Regions from separate parts of the Planococcus sp. TJ-201 genome, predicted to be linked through region 3. Evidence: riboswitches for the same ligand, from Rfam matches in the RefSeq annotation. Region 3 holds a riboswitch; each other region holds the start of a gene.
What was found. Region 3 has a riboswitch for thiamine pyrophosphate ahead of AC4EG4_RS00520 (YkoF family thiamine/hydroxymethylpyrimidine-binding protein). Riboswitches for the same ligand answer to the same signal wherever they lie in the genome.
Positions count from the first base shown of each region.

Region 1: another riboswitch for thiamine pyrophosphate. It lies ahead of tenA (thiaminase II); the one in region 3 lies ahead of AC4EG4_RS00520 (YkoF family thiamine/hydroxymethylpyrimidine-binding protein).
Region 2: another riboswitch for thiamine pyrophosphate. It lies ahead of thiT (energy-coupled thiamine transporter ThiT); the one in region 3 lies ahead of AC4EG4_RS00520 (YkoF family thiamine/hydroxymethylpyrimidine-binding protein).

Region 1 covers NZ_JBZDOG010000003.1:371,143-377,702, reverse strand. The annotation lists gene thiW (energy coupling factor transporter S component ThiW) at 1-355, opposite strand, end outside; gene thiE (thiamine phosphate synthase) at 352-969, opposite strand; gene thiD (bifunctional hydroxymethylpyrimidine kinase/phosphomethylpyrimidine kinase) at 989-1,834, opposite strand; gene thiM (hydroxyethylthiazole kinase) at 1,831-2,616, opposite strand; gene tenA (thiaminase II) at 2,618-3,301, opposite strand; TPP riboswitch at 3,387-3,490, opposite strand; gene AC4EG4_RS10180 (ABC transporter ATP-binding protein) at 3,512-4,636, opposite strand; gene rlmN (dual-specificity RNA methyltransferase RlmN) at 4,774-5,847, opposite strand; gene AC4EG4_RS10170 (VOC family protein) at 6,004-6,474, shown strand.
Region 2 covers NZ_JBZDOG010000009.1:40,743-47,302, forward strand. The annotation lists gene AC4EG4_RS17185 (aminopeptidase) at 1-511, shown strand, start outside; gene AC4EG4_RS17190 (SGNH/GDSL hydrolase family protein) at 524-1,435, shown strand; gene AC4EG4_RS17195 (hypothetical protein) at 1,644-1,790, opposite strand; gene AC4EG4_RS17200 (M20 family metallopeptidase) at 1,856-2,929, opposite strand; TPP riboswitch at 3,076-3,174, shown strand; gene thiT (energy-coupled thiamine transporter ThiT) at 3,272-3,847, shown strand; gene map (type I methionyl aminopeptidase) at 3,981-4,733, shown strand; gene AC4EG4_RS17215 (TspO-related membrane protein) at 4,835-5,569, opposite strand; gene AC4EG4_RS17220 (M3 family oligoendopeptidase) at 5,764-6,560, shown strand, end outside.
Region 3 covers NZ_JBZDOG010000001.1:93,198-99,757, forward strand. The annotation lists gene AC4EG4_RS00510 (MFS transporter) at 1-825, shown strand, start outside; gene AC4EG4_RS00515 (vWA domain-containing protein) at 877-1,587, opposite strand; TPP riboswitch at 1,848-1,953, shown strand; gene AC4EG4_RS00520 (YkoF family thiamine/hydroxymethylpyrimidine-binding protein) at 2,044-2,634, shown strand; gene AC4EG4_RS00525 (ECF transporter S component) at 2,636-3,217, shown strand; gene AC4EG4_RS00530 (ABC transporter ATP-binding protein) at 3,210-4,640, shown strand; gene AC4EG4_RS00535 (energy-coupling factor transporter transmembrane component T family protein) at 4,642-5,376, shown strand; gene AC4EG4_RS00540 (hypothetical protein) at 5,574-6,038, shown strand; gene AC4EG4_RS00545 (hypothetical protein) at 6,202-6,560, opposite strand, start outside.

The sequences.
Region 1 (6,560 bases), on a different contig from region 3:
GCCGCGCATAAGGAACGGCCACTAATGAGGCAATGATCCCAGTTCCTAAAACTTCTCCTACAGCAGCAAACCAGACTTTGCCGAATCTAGCGTACAGGATTCCCGCAAGTAAAGCCCCAATCATTCCCCCAGGAAAAGCTAAAAGAGAGCCGGTTCCTGTAAGCACTCTAACGACTCCTGTCAAAAAAGCGACCATCACAGCCGGACCCGGTCCAAAAAAAACTGCTGCCAGTACGTTGATCGCATGCTGAAGAGGATAGGCACGGGCAACACCCGCAGGAAAATAAACAAAAGCAGAGCCTGCTACTCCAATGGCAACGAACATTGCCATAATAACTAGTTTTTTCGTGTTCATTTCCCGTCACCTACTTTGCTTTGGGGCTGCAGCGCGGCAATCTGCTGTGCAATATCCTGTGCTTCTGAGATTGCAGAAATAACGGCAACTCCCGCAACGCCTGCCTCCCATACTTGTGGCACATTTTCAGGCTTGATGCCCCCGATGCCCACAATTGGCAATAACGGAAACGCTGTTGCAACCGCCTGAATTTCTTTAACGCCAGCTGGCCTTTTTGCATCCGCTTTTGAAGTAGTACCGAAAATCGGACCCATTCCAATATAGTCTGCGCCGGCTTCTGCAGCTAATTGAGCTTCTTTTATCGAGTGGACAGAGACACCTAAAATCTTTTCTTTCCCAATCTTTTGTCGGACCTGCCCAGCTTCTGCGTCATCCTGTCCAATGTGAACACCATCAGCATCGATTTGCAATGCCAGATCGACAAGGTCATTTACGATAAACGGGACACCATAGCCGCGGCATAATTGCTGGCAGCTCGAAGCAAATTCAAGCAAATCGGTACCTGTTAAAGCGCCTTCCCCTTTTTCACGCAGCTGAAAGTAGCTAATGCCCCCTTCCAATGCCTCCTCCAATACTTTAAGAGGATTTCGTATTCCCGAATTCTTTGATCCCATTATAAAATAAATTGCTGCTTTATCGGAAAACTTCAATGCTTTCCACTCCTTCGTGGCTTGCTATCGCTGCTTTATATGCAGCGTGATTAGTTGGTCCGTGGCCAGCTCCAATATTTAGTGGCACCCTAAGCGCTGCTTGGATAAATTGTTTTGCAGTGAAAATTGCTTCCGGCAGTTCTTGGCCTTTAGCGAGTTCCGCGGTCAAAGCTGCGGCAAATGTACAGCCAGTACCATGCGTCTGCACCGTTGCAATGCGGGTAGAACGATACAGCACCGATTCCCCATTGGCATGCAGGAAATAATCTTCTGCGTACTTTGGATCCCTACCGTGTCCACCTTTAATAACAACTGCCTCTGCACCCATGGACAAAATCTGCTGTGCTGCCAGGTGCCTGCTGGCAGGGTCTGTAATGGAGATCCCTGTCAGTGCCTGCGCCTCTGGAATGTTTGGGGTAACCAGAAACGCCAACGGCAATAGATGAACTTTAAGTGCTTCCACCGCCTCCTGCTGCAATAAACTGGCACCTCCCTTGGCAATCATGACCGGATCTACAACTAGCTTATGCCAACTAAACTGCCGGATGGCAGCAGCCGTTTCTTTTATAATTCCAGGATCAAACAACATGCCTGTTTTTAACGCCGCAATTTCAAAATCGCTGCCCACTGCTTTTAGCTGTTCGCGCACCGCTTCCTTGGACATCGGATAAATAGCAGCGACACCTGTTGTATTTTGTGCGGTCACTGCCGTGATGACAGAAGTTCCATAAACACCCAGCTCTTGAAAGGTTTTCAGATCAGCCTGGATCCCCGCACCCCCACCTGAATCAGATCCAGCAATCGTCAAAGTTTGCGGAATCTTAGTCATAGCCTTCCCTCCTGCAAATAGATTTGTTCTTTTACTTTATCGTCGGTCAAGGTGGCCAGCTGATTGATAAAAGCCAGCTGAAAATCACCTGGAAGTGCCGCAAGTTTAGCAGCCCGTTCACCGGCAATTGCATAAAACTGCAGCATGCGGCTAACTGTTTTCAAAGGATCTTCAGATTCAACGGCCATTCCTGCAGCAACCACACTGCTCAATAAGCAACCCGTTCCTGTGATGGAAGCCATGATCGGGTCGCCGAAAGGGATTTCTTCTGTTGATTTTCCATCAGTAACAACATCCGTCTTTCCTGTAACTGCGACCAGCAAGCCCAGTTTTTTTGCAGTCGAGATGGCCAGTTCTCTGACGTCTAGAAGCCCCTCTCCGGCATCTACTCCTTTGGACTGCCACTGTTCACCTGCTATAGCTGCAAGCTCTCCTGCATTGCAGCGAAGGACGCTGACGTCAACTGCATCCAAAATTTTGCGGACAGTCTCTTTCCGAAAGAGGCTCGCTCCTGCCCCCACTGGATCCAGCACTACTGGAATTCCAAGCCGATTAGCAGTCGCCCCAGCAATCAACATGCTTTTCAGCGACTCTGCATGCAGCGTTCCGATGTTCAATGACAAGGCTTGCGACAAAGCAGCGAGCTCTGCGGCTTCTTCCGGTGCCTCTCCCATGATCGGCGAAGCACCAATGGCCAGTAAGCCGTTCGCTTGAAAATTGGATACCACATGATTGGTGATACAGTGGATAATCGGGGTTTTTCTTTTGATCTGATGAATCATTTTATACACCTGCCTTTTCACTAGCATCTATAGACCAGCATTCTTTTCGCCATGCCTGGTCCCAAAAGTTCCACTCGTAATAACTGCTCTTGTGGAAATGGCTTTTCAACTCTTTTCGGCGTTCTTCCGGCAGTCCTTCCGCCAATTGATCCATGCGGGCAATCTGTTCATTGACAAGCGCCCCAAATTCCTCGGAGCCATATGTTTCAATCCACCGGTCATAAATCGGATGATCTGGCTTGGCGTTCTTCAGGCGTTCCCCAATCTCGTAGTAAAGCCAATAGCAGGGCAAAATAGCGGCCAGCACATCGGCCAAGTCACCAGCCGACGCACGGTACATATGCGATACGTAAGCATAAGCAGACGGCGAAGGCTCAAAGGCAGTCCAGTCTGCTTCTGTGACTTCAAGCAGCTCCATGAATGATTCGTGGAGCGCCATTTCGGCACTGCACGTATGCGCAGAATGAACGGCAAAACGCTGGGTGGTTTCTAAATCTGTTGCTTTGGATGCTCCCAGGGCCTGCACTTTGGCAAAATGCGATAAATAATAAGCGTCCTGCATTACATAAAAACGAAAAACATCGATCGGCAATGTCCCATCTTCAATTCCTTTGACGAATGGATGATCAAAGCTTGCCTGCCACAGACTGTTGCATTCTTTTCTCGCTTCTTTACAAAATGTCATATTCCCATCTCCCTTTCTTTTTGGACAAAATAAAAACGCCGCTTCCCAGTAAAGGGAAGCGGCGTATGCAGTCGATAAAGGAAATAGCAGACGGTCGCCACTTCCCTCCGCTGGTATGATCCAGATCAGGTTCAAAGGGTCCGAGCTTATGCTCGTCTCAGCCGATATCCGGCTCCCCTAGTGGTGTTTTTATTTAAGTTTTCGAAATTACTATATCATAGTTTCTGATAATTCTATAGCTTTTATGCGATTTCCCGTTTCTTCATCAAAGAAATGGGCATGGGCCATATCAAATGCAAGCGTAGCGGTATCTCCGGGCTCAATGGTGGTCGCAGCTTCAACACGTGCAATAAATTCCTGCTCCGCGTATACCGCGTGCAGAATGGTTTCAGCCCCTGTCAATTCAGCAACCGTAATAACCGCTTCAAACTCACTTGCCGGAATACCTGACAAATCTTCATTGTTGACGTGAATATGCTCTGGACGGATTCCCAACGTCACCGACTTGCCTTCGTAGCCTTCACTCTTCAGCGTGGCCATTATCGGTGCCGGGATATCCAGTACTTTGTCGCCCATTATATAAGTACCTTGATCGATTTTTCCCTCAAAGAAGTTCATGGCAGGAGAGCCGATAAAACCACCCACAAAGCGGGTTTCCGGAAAATCATAGACTTCTTTTGGCGAACCGACCTGCTGAATCAACCCGTCTTTCATGATGACGATACGGGTAGCCATCGTCATGGCTTCTGTTTGGTCATGTGTCACATAAATAGTGGTTGTTTTCAGCCTTCTGTGCAACTTGACAATTTCCGCCCGCATTTGCACGCGCAGCTTGGCATCCAAGTTGGACAGCGGCTCATCCATCAGGAAAACATTTGCGTCCCGCACGATGGCACGTCCTAACGCGACACGCTGGCGCTGCCCTCCTGATAAGACTTTGGGTCTTCTATCCAGGTAATCTTCTAATCCGAGTATCGCTGCAGCCTCTTCGACAAGCCGCTTAATCTCGGATTTCTTCACTTTTCGCAGCTTCAAGCCAAAAGCGATATTTTCAAATACCGTCATATGCGGGTATAGGGCATAGTTCTGAAAAACCATTGCAATGTCCCGATTTTTCGGTTCAACCTCATTCATCAGCTTGTCATCTATGTACAATTCACCTTCTGTGATTTCCTCCAACCCAGCAATCATCCGGAGAGTGGTAGACTTCCCGCATCCAGAGGGCCCCACAAAAACAATAAATTCTTCATTTTGAATGTGGAGATTAAAATCCGATACAGCAAGAGCACCTTTATCATATCGTTTCCCCAGTTTTTCAATTCTGATCTCTGCCATTTCGCATTCTCCTTTTGTATCTTTGTTGTCTTAATTATAGACAATTATCTGTAAATTACAAACAACCCAAAAAGATCTAAAGGACGAAAAACAAAAAAGCGTTCCTGAAAACCTCAGGAACGCTTTTTTCCATTCTATTAAACGGTAGCCACTTTTTTCTCTTTTTTGATTTGCTTGCTTCGCAATTGGCCGCAAGCTGCGTCGATGTCGGCGCCTTGTTCGTGGCGAACGCCGCAATTGATGCCTTTTTTCTTCAAAGCGTCGTAGAAAGCCGTAATGGCTTCTGGAGTGCTTTGCTGATACTGATCGTGTTCATCAACTGAGTTGTAAGGGATCAAGTTGACGTATGATAGATGACGCTTGTCTTCCAGCAATTTCGCCAATTGATTTGCTTCTTCCACATGGTCGTTGACGTCGCGTAATAAAATGTATTCAAATGTGATGCGGCGGTTGGATTTTTCCAAATAGTAATCAATTGATGCCATCAGTTTCTCGATTGGGTACGCTTTGTTGATTTTCATGATGCGTGTACGCAATTCGTTGGTTGGGGCATGAATCGAAATAGCTAAATTCACTTGCAACCCTTCGTCCGCATAGTCATAAATTTTCGGTACAATACCACTTGTCGAAACCGTGATGTGGCGAGCTCCAATAGCTAAGCCTTTTTGCGAGTTGACGATGTTCAGGAAGCCCATCAAGTTCGTGTAGTTATCAAACGGTTCGCCAATACCCATTACTACGATATGGCTGACGCGCTCTTCTTTTTGCTGAGTATCAAAATGTGCTTGTACTTGCATGATTTGCTCAACAATTTCGCCCGCGTTTAAATCACGGCTCTTTTTCAAAAGTCCGCTGGCGCAAAAACTGCAGCCGATGTTACAGCCGACTTGTGTCGTGACACAAACTGAATTCCCGTATTTGAAACGCATCAATACTGTTTCAATCAAGTTGCCATCCTGCATTTGGAAAAGGAACTTGATTGTTCCGTCCGCTGATTCCTGTTTGACGGTTTCTTTCAATGTCCGGATGGCAAAGTTGTCTTCGAGCAACTGGATGCAGTCCTTCGAAAGATTGTTCATTTCTGCAAATTCCGTGACGCGTTTAATATACAACCAGTCCCATACCTGCTCGGCACGGTACTTTTTCTGGCCGTTCTCTAAAAACCATTCTTTTAACTGATCTATCGTTAACCCATAGATGGAATTTTTCATTTTAGTACCCTCATTTCAAATTTCACAATTGCTTATTATAATACTAAAAATAACGCTTGACAACAACTATTTTTGTTTAGACAGAAAAGTCTAACTTTACTTTTTGCTTAATTTGTTATTCTTGCGGGTAGAGAAAGGTAGAAAGGAGTGGTTGTTATGAGCGCTATCACCCATGTGGGGCTCGCCGTCCCGGACTTGGACAAAGCCATTGAATGGTATAAAAAAGTCCTCGGCTTCTACGTCTTAGCAGGTCCATTCAATTTTGATGCGGCAGATGATAATCCAGAAGCGATGACTTTAAATCTTCAAGGCGATGCACTGAAAAAAATGCGCAATGTTCATTTGATGTCTTCGAGTGGTGTCGGCATTGAACTTTTTGAATTTCAGGATCCTACATATCACGCTGAACACTATGCACCACATGCTGGATTCATGCATATTTGCCTGATTGTCGATGACTTGATCGATACAATCGAAAAAGCGGTTCAACACGGCGGCAAACAGCGAAGCAAGATATGGAACATCAATAAAGGAAAGCCTCATTACCTAGTTTATACCGAGGATCCTTTCGGCCATATCATTGAACTGTACACACGCAGCACCTCTGAGGTTTATGGAAATCGGTAATTGAAAAACCAGGCAGCCTGAAAAAGGCAGCCTGGTTTTTGACTTATATAGTATTTTCGCTTTTCTTGATTGTCCAGACTCCAGCG
Region 2 (6,560 bases), on a different contig from region 3:
GTTTATCGCCAATATGCCAACAGAGGAAGTGTATACCGTCCCGTTAAAACACGGAGTGGATGGCACGGTCCGCAATACCAAGCCTTTGGTGTACCAAGGGAATGTGATTGATGGCTTTACGCTGACGTTTGAAAAAGGAAAAATTGTCGACGCACAAGCGGAGACCGGGCAAGAACTGCTCAACGAAATGATCAGTGCAGATGGGGGAGCAGCTTATTTGGGAGAAGTGGCTTTAGTGCCGTACCATTCGCCGATTTCTGACTCGAACATACTGTTTTACAATACGCTGTTTGATGAAAATGCTTCGAATCATTTGGCAATTGGTGATTCTTATCCAACTTGCTACGAAGGTGCGCGTGATTTGGAACGCCAACAATTGGCAGCCATCGGTTTGAATACTTCGATTGTCCATGAGGATTTTATGATTGGCAGTGACAAGATGGATATTGATGGCATTACAGCAAATGGTTCAAAAGAGCCCATCTTCCGCAATGGAAACTGGGCATTCTAAGAGGTGATTGAAATGAAGAAGTATTGGATAGCGGCAATGGCCGGATTTCTGCTGTTTAGCGGAACAGCTGCTGCACAGGCTGAACTTCAAATTCCAGCGGCTTATATCGCTATTGGCGATTCACTTGCAGCAGGGCAGACGCCTGACCGCCAAATAGATGCCGGTTACGCAGATTTGATCGCCCAAGAGCTGTCGCGCAATCAGCCGGTGGCATTTTATTCGAAAAACTTGGCTTTTCCAGGATTCACCACATCAGATGTATTAGACAGCATCCTAAGTGAGGAAGCGGAAGAAGTGTTGTCTTCAGCCAATCTTATTACTGTTTCGGCCGGGGCAAACGATCTTTTGCGCCTTGTCCAGGGAGACGCGGCACAGGGGTCTTTGACTTTCCAACAAGTTCAAGTGGATTTTGCGCTTAACGAGGCAAGACAAAATATGGACTTGATTTTGGCAGAACTCACGGAAAAATCCCCTGAAGCAACGGTTTACGTGATGGGGTATTACTTTGCTTACCCGCACGTTCGTGACAGCCAAAAGAACGGAACTGCCAAACAGCTTGACCGGCTCAATGAAATTCTTCAGCGATCGGCTGAAAAGGCAGGGGCTGTTTTTGTATCAGTAGACCAATCATTTGGTTCAAATGCAGTGGATAAAGTTCCGAATCCAGCGGATGTTCATCCGAATGCAGCGGGTTATCAGGCCATGGCGAATGCGTTTTTCAGTGAATACCAGGAAGCTTGGACGGTGGAAGATTTTGAAATGCCGCCGCCGAACCCATTGTCTTTCGAGCAAATTATGGAAGCACAGGATCAGGAAGAGCCAGAAAATGCTGAGGATAACGAAGCTGACGAAACAGCACAGCGGCCTTCTGACGATAGCCCAACCGGTTATTTTGCACTGCGCGAAGCAATGCCTTATATCTAGAAAAGCGGAAGCGCCCGTGCAGCTCTGCTGGGCATAAGACAGACCGGCAGTGTGGCGCTCTTTGCCCCACAGCTGGGTTGGCTTATGACCCAAAGAGCTGGGCGCTGAAGTCTGGACAAAGAAAAGCGGAAGCGCCCGTGAATTTTAAGCTGATTTCTTAATCCAAAAAAAAAAGTTCCGGCATGTGTATGCCGGAACTTTTTTTATTTTAGCGTTTTCTGCCACGCGTATCAGGCTGTTGAGGAGCTGATTGTCCAGCTTTGCCTTGTTTTCTTTTATTTAAAACTTTACGAATGATCGGGTACGCGATCGGTCCGTATTTTATCGCTGATTTCAATAGTCTGCCAATTGCCATTTAAATCTCTCCATTCATGGGGTTAATACTTATCATTTTCCCGAATTCTTCGGATTGCAAACCTTTTATGCAGATTGCGCATGTGCCAACAAGATATCTTTATAAGAATGGACACTTGAAATCAACACATATTCAGCGTTGCCATGCCAATCATCGCCGCTCGGGCCAAATTCAATAGCACCTTCGCCGCCGGTTACTGCCGCATAGTAGCGGGTGTCTGCTGCGCCGTGCTGGCCGAATAAAACGGGTTCTTGTTGAGTTGTGTCCAAAATCGCTTTTTGCAAACTTTGAATATATAAATTTTCTTTTGTCGTAGTAAGTGCAGGTGTAGAGCCTGAAGCTTTATATTCCATATCGACATCTAATGTATCAGCCAGTTCTACCAGTTGACGGATTATTTCATCTTTGTCCTGTCCTGGCATAAAGCGGATATCGTAGGACATTTCGCAAATTTCAGGAACAACGTTATAGCGGTCGCCTGCTTTAATGATTGGCAGGTTGACGGAAGGGTGCTCGTAATATTCGGTTGATTCTTTTCGGAATGGCAGATCCGTGATCGCCATATGGAACTTCATCGCCGATTCAATGGCATTGATGCCTTCCCATGGACGGCTACCGTGGGCAGGTTTGCCTTTGAACGTCATATCCATCCGCAAAATACCTTTGGACTGCAGGCCAACTTTCAGTCCAGTCGGTTCTCCGCAAATAACAAAGTTGCCATGGTATCCTTGTTCAACCAGCCACTTCGACGTGTTGCGGCCGCCAATTTCTTCATCGGTTACGATATGCAGTTGAACGATACGGTTAAGGCTGCTGCTGTCGAGTTCAATAAACGCCTGCATCATTGCGGCAACCCCGGCTTTCATATCTGCAGACCCTCGTCCGTAAAGACGGTCTTGTTCTTCGACTGGAGAAAATTGTTCTTTATGGCCTGGAACAACGTCTACGTGGCCGTTCCAAATTAAAGTTTCTTCGCCTTGGCCTTTAGTTGCGGTCAACATCAAATAGCCTTCGTTGTCATGGACAGTGACCGTTTCGCCTTTTTCCTTCAGCCAATCTGCACAAAAAAGAAGAGCCTCGTTTGCTCCTTCTTTTGTATCACTTTGAATTTTGATTAGGTCTTTTAATAGTTCAATCATTTTTTGGCAAGCCCGAAATCTCGGCTGCCTCCACCACCTTTCAATTAGCTTTTCTATTCATTTCTTTACCCTATCAGACTATCTTAAAACAGCCTTGCATTAAAGAGGAGGCTTGTGTACAATACAGGTGAAAGTCAAATAGTTGTATACACCACAAGGGGAGCTTTTGCTGAGAGTGAACAAATTGTTCTTACCCTTTGAACCTGTAAGTTAACACTTGCGCAGGGATGTGGATGGAAACCGGCCCTTACAACGGCGCCAGGCTCTGTCCTGGCGTCGTTTTTAATATGGTTTTATTCACGGCCCTTCTGGTGATGTGCATCACACATTAAGGAGGAAGTCATGAGAAATAAAAAAGTTTTGTTAATGATGGAAATCGCCATTTTCGCAGCTCTTGGGTTTGTTCTGGATTTTATTTCGTTCCGGATGCCACAAGGCGGATCTGTCAGTCTGGTGATGATTCCAATCGTATTGATCGCTTTTAGAAGAGGAGTCGGTGCCGGTGTGCTGACGGGATTCCTTGTGGGTCTGCTGCAAATTGTTTCCGGTTTTATCTCGGTCACACCATTGTCGTTTGGATTCGTCGTCATGCAAGTGTTGTTGGACTATCTTTTGGCATATGGAGTGGTAGGTCTGGCAGGCGTCATGCGCACAAAATACTTGCAGCATGCACAAACCAAACAAACTGGAAAGATGCTTACGGTAATTGTATTGGGTGTATTGATTGCTTCGGCGCTTCGTTATCTTGTTCACGTGGTGACGGGGATCTTGTTCTTCAGCATGTTTGCTGAAGGCAATGTGGTCATCTACTCGGTCATCTACAATGCAACTTATATGATACCGGTATTTTTGCTGGCGGCTTTTGTCTGTGCTGCGCTTTTTGCGGCAGCCCCAAAGCTGGTGGATGCAGAAGCCTAAAAATGGGAAGGCTGTCCTTGGACAGCCTTCTTTTCTATGCCAATGCAAGGGATAAAATGGACCGAACCAGGAGCCTGTGATTTAATTTTGTGGTATAATTCTTGAATAGAAAAGCTTGAAAGAAGGGTCATTGATGATAGCAACTAATGAAAAAGATATTGAAATGTTAAAAAAAGCTGGCCAAATGGTAGCTGAAATTCGGGAAACGATGAAGGCTGCAACCAAAGCCGGTGTCACTACCAAGGAAATTGATGAATTAGGCGGTAAACTTTTTGAGGAGCTTGGCGGTGTTTCCGGTCCGAAATCGGAATATGATTTCCCAGGATTTACGTGCATCAGCGTTAACGAAGAAGTAGCTCATGGCATTCCGGGCGACCGCGTAATCCAGGATGGGGATATTGTGAATATCGATGTTTCCGGCTCATACGAAGGTTTTTTCTCTGACACTGGCATTTCGTTTGTTGTTGGGGAAGGGCATGCGGACAAAGAAAAAATTTGTGAGGCGGCTGCTTCGGCTTTTGATCGTGCGATGACAAAAGTAAAAGCTGGTGCAAAGCTTAACCAAATCGGCAAAGCAGTTGAACGCGAAGCAAAAGAACAAGGATTGTTCGTCATCAAGAATCTGACCGGCCATGGCATCGGCAAATCGTTGCACGAAGCTCCTCAGCACATTTTAAATTATTACGATGCATGGGAGACGACCATCCTGAAAGAAGGCATGGTGCTGGCAGTAGAGCCATTTATCTCGCAGAAAGCCGAGCACATTGTAGAATCTGGCGATGGCTGGACATTTATTACGCCGGACCAATCTTTGGTGGCGCAGATTGAGCACACGGTTCTTGTCACAAAAGGCGAACCCATTTTGCTTACCAAGCTGGATAAATAACAAATTAAATAGAGAAACAAAAAGATCCGGTCCATAAACCGGATCTTTTTTTCTGCAAAAAAACTGCGGACCTACTCGTTTGTATCGAGTAGTCCGCAGTTTTATTGAACTGCTGGAGCCGTTCTTTTTTTGATGAGCAAAATACCGGTTAAGATAACACCGCTCAGGAAAAGAGAGGCTGTTGTTACCAGCATTTCACCTGTACCATGCTTGACGGCGATTCCGATAAATGCCCAGATGAAGACCGCGGCAAACGGAATATCGAAATGGTGGAAGCGAATATGCAAAGCGAGTGCAGTCGCCACTGTCAGCATGATTACTGTCCAGAGCTGATCACTGAGTCCCCATCCGCTCCAATTGTAATAAGTCAGAACAAAGCTGATATTGGCAATGGTTGCAACACTGATCCAACCCATATTAACTGAAATTGGAAGCCGTTCAGTAAAAGTTCGTTCCGAATTTCCATATTGCAGGTAAAGGGCGATCAACGCTACCAGGTATCCGAGCATTGCAATGATTGACCAAGCAAAAAACTCGTAATGCCACAACAGCAGCCAGCCGATATTAAAGATGCAGCTTAAGATGAAAAACAAAGCGATCTTGGATGAAGGAATCTCTCCCTTTTTAAAACGCACCCAGAAAGCAATGATCCAAACAGCCAGCAATAGATAAATGATAGACCAAATCGAAAATACATAGCCAGCTGGAGTAAATAGGACGAGAAGCCGATTAGAAATTTCGCCTGTGGTTTGGTTATTCAATGGCAAGGTGTTTGCTAAAGTATTCATGACAACTACGGATATAAAAGCGATTGTCATAAGCAAAATACGAATCATGCGGAATCCCTCCTTCATTTCAGTATAACGGTAGCCGTTTCAATCAACAAATATCCTTTTCCAAAAAAATTCCTAGAAATGGCGATAAGGTGAAGTGTTTTCTCGAGAAGTGGAATAATGTTCCGATTCCGGAAAGAAAAATGATATACTAAAGGAGCATTTTTAGAAAATTTAGTTTACCAGGGGGCAATATCATGACAGTTAAATATCCGGAAGTATGGGACTTGGATACGCTATTTCCAGGAGGCAGTGAATCACAGGAATTACGGCTGCATATGGACGAAGCAGTAACAAAAATTTCTGCATTCGAACAGTTGGTCCACCAATTTGAAGTGCCGACTGAAAAAGAAGATGCTCAAAAAGTAGCCGATTTACTTGAACACATGAACAGTGTGATGCGGCATCTGAGCCAATCCGGTGCATTTATCGGCTGTCTGATGGCTCAGAATACACAAGATAAAAAAGCAGGCGTTTTGGAAAGTGAAGCTTCTTCTCTGTCAGCGCGCTTTCAAAATTCATTCCAAAAAATTCAACAAGATTTGTCGAAAACAGAAGAAGGGGGATGGACAGAGCTGCTCAAAGAAGAATCGTTGCGGGAGTTCACTTTTATTTTGAACGAATGGCGCGAAGAAGCGAAGATGCTGCTGTCTGAACAAGAAGAAAGCCTGATTACCGCTTTAGGCGTAGATGGCTACCATAGCTGGAGCCAGTTGTACGATATGCTGGTTGGAGAAATCCAAGTTACGGTTACTGTGGATGGTGAACCTAAATCGTTATCCGTTGGGCAGGCAAATAACTTAAGCTCACATAAAGACGCAGCAGTGCGAAAAGAATCTTACGAAAAACTGGAACAGGCTTGGACAGATAAAGAAGAGTTTTTCGCTAAGACTTTAAACTCCATCGCCGGATTCCGTTTGGAAACCTATAAAAAGCGTGGATGGGACAATCCTCTCCAGGAGCCGTTGCATATCAACCGCATGAAGCAGGAAAC
Region 3 (6,560 bases):
GCGAAAGCGATCGGCCTTATTTTCATGGGGATCAGTTCCTCACTCGTTCTCGGGGTGCCGCTCGGCATTCTCATTTCCGATGCCTTCGGATGGCGCGTCATTTTCCTTGGAATTGCTGCTTTGTCCCTCGTTTCCATGGCGCTGATAGCACGCTTTATCCAGCCGATAGCTGGAGGTACAGCGGTACCGTTAAAACAGCAGCTGAAAGCGGTAGCTAGTGCAAAAATCGGTACAGCCCACCTCGCCACCATGTTCATGCTTGCCGGCCATTACACGGTCTATGCTTATTTCACCCCGTTTTTGGAAAGCAACCTGCAGCTAAGTTCATTCTGGATCAGTGTTTGTTACTTGGTATTTGGGATTGCGGCAGTTAGTGGAGGTGCCATCGGCGGAATCATGTCCGATTCAATCGGCTCGAAAAAAAGCATCATCATTGTCATTTCAACGTTTGCTGTTGCTTTGTTTCTGCTTCCGCTCACGACATTCTCTCTCGTTGCCTTCCTGCCGGTAATGGTCATTTGGGCAGCACTGAGCTGGAGCCTCGCTCCTCCTCAACAAAGCTACTTGATTGAAACTGACCCAGACACATCGGACATCCAGCAAAGCTTTAACAATTCCGCTCTACAGGTTGGCATCGCACTTGGTTCGGCCATCGGCGGCATCACCTTGACACAAACCGGCTCGGTATCTAGTACGGCATGGGTAGGTGCTGCGATTGTACTGATTGCTCTTGGCTGTGCTGTATTTTCTTTGACTCGTCCGACAAAAAAGCCCGTTACTGGACAGACAAACAGTCAGACATTCAATACCGGCTATGAACAATAATTACATTACTAAATAAAGCTCTGATAGAATCGATTGATTCTATCAGAGCTTTTATCTGTTTTTAAATAGAAAATCCAATGGCGATTTTCGTTTTTTTTGGAAGATCCCTTTTTCTTTCGCCTCTTTCAGCCATTGGGGAAACTCATTCAGCATTTGATTGTACAGTTTTTCATCGGTCACTGCGTTAATATCGGGAACATGGAAAAAGTTAGCGTTGTCGACGACGCGCCCGCTCATCTTATCAAGCTTTTTGAGCACATCAAAGTTGGAATCGCCGATACCGATAAACTGCCAGAAAATCGGCTTATCAGAGGATTCTACGATGAATTTCTTGATGCCTGACTTGCATCCGCCATCATTGATAAAAACCAAAAAGACTGGGTCTTCACTCGGTTCTTCTTTAATATACTTCTGAATAACGTCTTCCATCACTTTCGGTTCATCGTTCCGACCGAATTTGTGGACACTGTCGTTGGACAAAATATTCTTTTCCACATAGCCCATAAAAGTGGCTTCGGTAGCCGCCGGCAAACGGGAAAACTCATGGTCATAAACCCAAACATCAAGTGCACCGTCATCATCAAACTGGCTCGCTACCGCAAGCACACGTTCAACCACTTCTTGCACCACACCATCACGATAAAGCTTCCGCATCGACCCTGTAATATCTAGCACAATGCCAACCTTTGCCACAACCCCTGTTAACTTCTTTTTTTCCAATACAATACTTGCCGTTTCTTTCTTAAGGGAAATCGTACTCATTGAATAGCCTCCTCTTATCATCTTGTTTTTAGTATAGCGAAGATCCCCAAACTTAAAAAGGAAATATTGGAAATATTTAAATTTGTAAACACTAGTTCTTCCCTCCTTATGCAGAAGCCATACCCAGAGCGTCCGGAGTGATTTCAAACATCCTTTCAAACTGCCACCTTTACTTTTTCCAATCTCTTCTTTACATCTTCAACCTCTTCCTCTACACTAAACCCATCGGGAACAACCCGAACACAAAAACCGCATACCGTTTTCTGCACTAGGGGTGCCCATTATGGCTGAGATGCAAGCGCAAGCTTCGATCCCTCATAACTCGATCAGGATAATACCTGCGTGAGGAAGTGCGGCGCATTTCTGAAATAATTCCTTTTGTAATTATTTGTAGATTATGGCTGCATCTTCACGGATGCGGTCTTTTTTGTGCAAATTTTTAGGAGGAATATTGTTATGGAACCATTGCAATGCGGAACTAGCCCAATTGTCGGATTTCGTTTTTCGCTACATCCGATGACCGGCGATTTTATTCAAGTAATTAAAGGAGCGTTAAACGAGACCGACACTTCAAATGTCTGGATGCATACCGATGATGTGTCGACAGTCATCCGCGGAAAGCAGAACCACGTCTTCAATGTTGCCAAGGCACTGGCGCTGCATACTGCGAAAACTGGAGCACATGTGGCGCTGTCTGGTACGTTCTCAATCGGCTGTCCAGGCGATTCATCAGGCGACGTCTATCTCGAAAAAGACGATGTGCTGTTAAACACTGATAGTACTCAGCAATACGTGTCTTCCCAGTTTGCTTTATACCCAATGAACAACCCGGATTACATGACCGTTATTTATCGGGAAGTTGAGCGTGCCAAGCAAAAGGGTGTTTTCAATGACTCCATGCATTATGCCAGTGGCATTCACGGAGACATTCATGATGTGTTCGCCTTTTACGAAGAATCTTTTACACATGCCCGCTCCGAAGAACATCGCCATTTGGTCATGACCGTAACGATGAGCATCAACAGCCCCTCTCATGGAGGTGCTTGATTTGTTGAAATCGTGGAAATTAAAAGAAGTCGTGTTGATGTCGCTATTTGCAGTGGTTTTTGGCATCGTGTACTTGCTGTTTTTGCACGTTGCAAATATTTGGGCAGCATTGATTGGTCCGCTCGCCTATGAATGGATTTTTGGCATTTGGTTTATTGTATCGATCATCTGCATGTACATCATTCGTAAGCCCGGAGCTGCCTTCCTGTCCGAAACCATGGCGGCGACAATTGAAGTATTGATTGGCAATGCGGTCGGTCCCCGTTTGATCTTGTCAGGGGTTATCCAAGGGCTTGGCGCTGAAGCAGTGTTCGCATTGAGCGGCTACAAGCATTTCAATATTCTCATACTGATGCTTGCCGGCATTGGATCAGCTGTTTTCAGCTTTATTTACGGCTATTTTGTCTCAGGCTACGCAGCGCTCGATCCATCGTTTGTTGCATTAATGTTCACGATTCGTGTTTTAAGCGGTGCAATTATCGCAGGCATTGGCGGAAAGTATATTGGTGATGCACTGCTTGCTACTGGTTCGCTTCGCGGGTACGCCATTGCACGTGCGAAAAAAGGTGATGTGAATGCCTGAAAAAGTTTTCACTTTGGAAAAGCTGTCTTTTCGCTTTCCTGAAAACGAGAGAAAGACTTTGAATGCTCTCTCATTTTCAGTTTCCCCTGGTGAACGGCTCGTTCTAACCGGTCCAAGCGGCTGCGGCAAAAGTACATTGCTTTATTTGCTGAATCGATTGTATCCGGACAATTGCGATGGCTTAGTTGATGGCGAAATGGAGTTGTTCGGAAAATCGGCTGCCAGTTACACTGCTGGTGAAATCAATCATCGCGTTGCCACTGTTTTTCAGGATCCTGACTCACAATTTTGTATGCCAACGGTTGAGGACGAACTTGCCTTTACCCTTGAAAACTTGCAGACGTCATTTGCCCAAATGGAGCCGCGCATCACAGCAGTTTTGGAAACTACGGGACTGGCACATATGCGGAATGCCGTTATTCAATCCTTGTCCGGTGGAATGAAACAGCGTGTAGCGACTGCATGTGCACTGATCATGGAACCGGAAGTCTTATTGCTGGATGAGCCTTTGTCTCATCTGGATCCGTATACCGCAAAGCAATTTGTCCAGTGGCTGGCGAAATTGCAGCAAGCATCCAACCTGACCATTATCGCAGTCGAACACCGTTTGGACAGTTGGGGTTCTTTTTTTGAGCGTGAAATTCAATTAAGCTGTGATGGCCGCATAGTGAGCGATCAAAAGTTCAGCTCCAGCCAGCCAGTGTCATTTCCAATACGTCATTCTGTTAAACAACCAGCGATTGCTTTGCGCGCCGACGGGCTGTCAGTCACCATGAAAGACAGGCAATTGCTCGAACCGCTCACGTTTTCTGTCAGCAGAGGTGAAGTGGTTGTAGTTGCTGGTCCAAACGGCAGCGGCAAATCAACGCTTATAAAAGCCTTGTGCGGAATCTACAAAAAATCGGCAGGAACGGTCGAATCAGATGGAATTGGTTATGTGCCACAATCCCCAGAATACTTGTTCATGACGCCAAGTATTCAGCAAGAAGTCGCTTTTTCAGGGGCCACTAGTCAGACTGACTTAGACCTCTTAATGTTGCGCCTCGGCCTTGAAGAAATTAAAGACGCGAATCCATTCGCTGTCAGCCACGGGCAAAAACGGCGTGTGGCAATTGCCGCTATGCTTGCCGACAAACGGCCAATGCTGCTGATGGACGAACCGACTTCCGGCCAGGATACGGCTGCTTTGCTTGAGCTTTTTGAGTTGATTGATCAAGGTTCGAAAGAAGGCACAAGTTTTTTAATCGTCACGCATGATATGGAATTTGCAGCAAGTTTAGCTGACTCGGTGCTGCTGGTTAAAGACGGCCAAATGACTGGGAAATTTCCGGCAAATGAAGTTTGGTGCAACGACGAGCTGTTGCTGATGCACCATTTGTTGCCTCCGAAAGGAGTGGGACCTGCTGCGAGATCTTTTGCATAACATGAATCCATCCATCAAATTTATTGTAGTCACTTTATCCATGCTGGTTATCGCGTTTTTCTTCAATCCATGGACTCCATTTTTGTTTTGGATAGGCCTCATTTTGCTCCAACTAACGATGAGCCGTACAAAATGGAAGCTTTGGCTATTGTTCATGCTGCCATTTACCATAGGAGCAATCGGTTACCTATGGACAACGCTCGTCTTTGGTGAGTCAAACGATGGGATCGTCATTTGGTCATTTGCCGGAATTGATATAACCGAAGAGCGATGGTCACAGGCTTTGTCGTTAGCATTTCGCGTTATGGCATTTTCTACCTTGTCTCTCCTCTTTGCCTTCACCACTGATCCCGTTAAGTTTATTTTAAGCCTGATGCAACAGCTCAAACTGTCACCTAAGCTTGCATACGGGGTTATGGTCGGCTATCAGTTCCTGCCCATTATGAAAGAGGAATTTTTTCAAATCCAGCAGGCTCAGAGACTTCGCGGAGCTAAAATTGAAAAATACAGCTGGCAGCGATTAATAGCCATGCGCCATATCTTATTACCGATGCTTGCGGGAGCTGTACGCAAAGCCGAGCGGTCTGCATTTGCTATGGAAGCGCGCGGCTTTACAGGCGAACCAAGAATCGCTTTCTACCACCAGGTTCAAATCGGTCGCATTGATTTTCTCATGACCGGTGTTTTTCTACTCATTCTCTCCTCCAGTTGCCTTATAGGAATTTGGTTGAATTAAGGGTTTGGCGGTAAACTTAAGGGAAAAATCCTAATTTGAGGGTTTTTCTCTTTTTTTGTTTATTACTTGTATTGAAATTTGAAAATATTCCTTATGTAGTAATTTACATAGTAAGTAAAATACAAGATTTGTTTAGAATCTTTTAATCGCTTATAATGAAAGCAGTTACATGATCCTATTGGATGGGAGGAATTGCTGTGAATCAATTTCAGCTGCTTGACGAACAAGACAATCGTATTTACTTTGTCTTCGCACCAAATCACCCTCAGTCACTCTCCTTGTTCGAACAGCATCTGGAAACTATTTTATCCAGAGTCTCATCTATCGCTTCTAATGGAGAACCGTATTTATGGATTTTAAAAAGAATTGCCATAATTGGTGAAGATAAAATCAGCTATTTTCCTGACAATGAATTATTGATCGAACCTGACGTTTTTATGGAGACATCCATTCATTTGGATTACATAATATTATTATTTATTAGACACTCTCCTGCTTCTCCATTTGAAATCCAGCCAATTCCAACGATTGAAGGCCATACCAATTTCGAAGATGCACAGAAAGAAGCATTGGAAAAAATAACTTCCTTAAAATCGTTGTCTCCCCATATCGAAATAAAGGCATTGGGTGCCAAAATGATTTACAACATTCCTTTAAAGTAAAGCTTTTGAAAAAGCAAAAACCTTTCACGTAAGTTATGGCATACAAATAAACCAATGTTGAAACTTGCGCCTTTGAGGGCTTGCTTCGACATTGGTTTTTGAATTGAACTGAATGAATCCTAAACTATGTATGCTTACACGGCTCCAACATGTCCGTATGACCTTACTCAATATCTTGTTTTTTGCTTTTATTGATCAAATAAACAAAAATAGCCACAAGAAATACAATCATAGCTGTTCTCCAATTCACACGTCCTGCTTCTGCATCCAGGCCGGCTTTGACGACTTCATTTTTTGCTCCCACAGTGGACACTCCAGCTACTTTTGCATCAATGTCCCTAAGTTGAAATATCGGATAAATAGAATCTTGCAGCAACAAATCTGGTATTTTAATCGTTGACCAGATGACAACAGGCACTTGACCGGTCGAAAGGTCAGGACCCTCCACTTTTAGATTGTTCGGATGGAATTCAACTCCAATTGATAAAAATAAAGTACATACCAGTATCATCATCGTTTTAT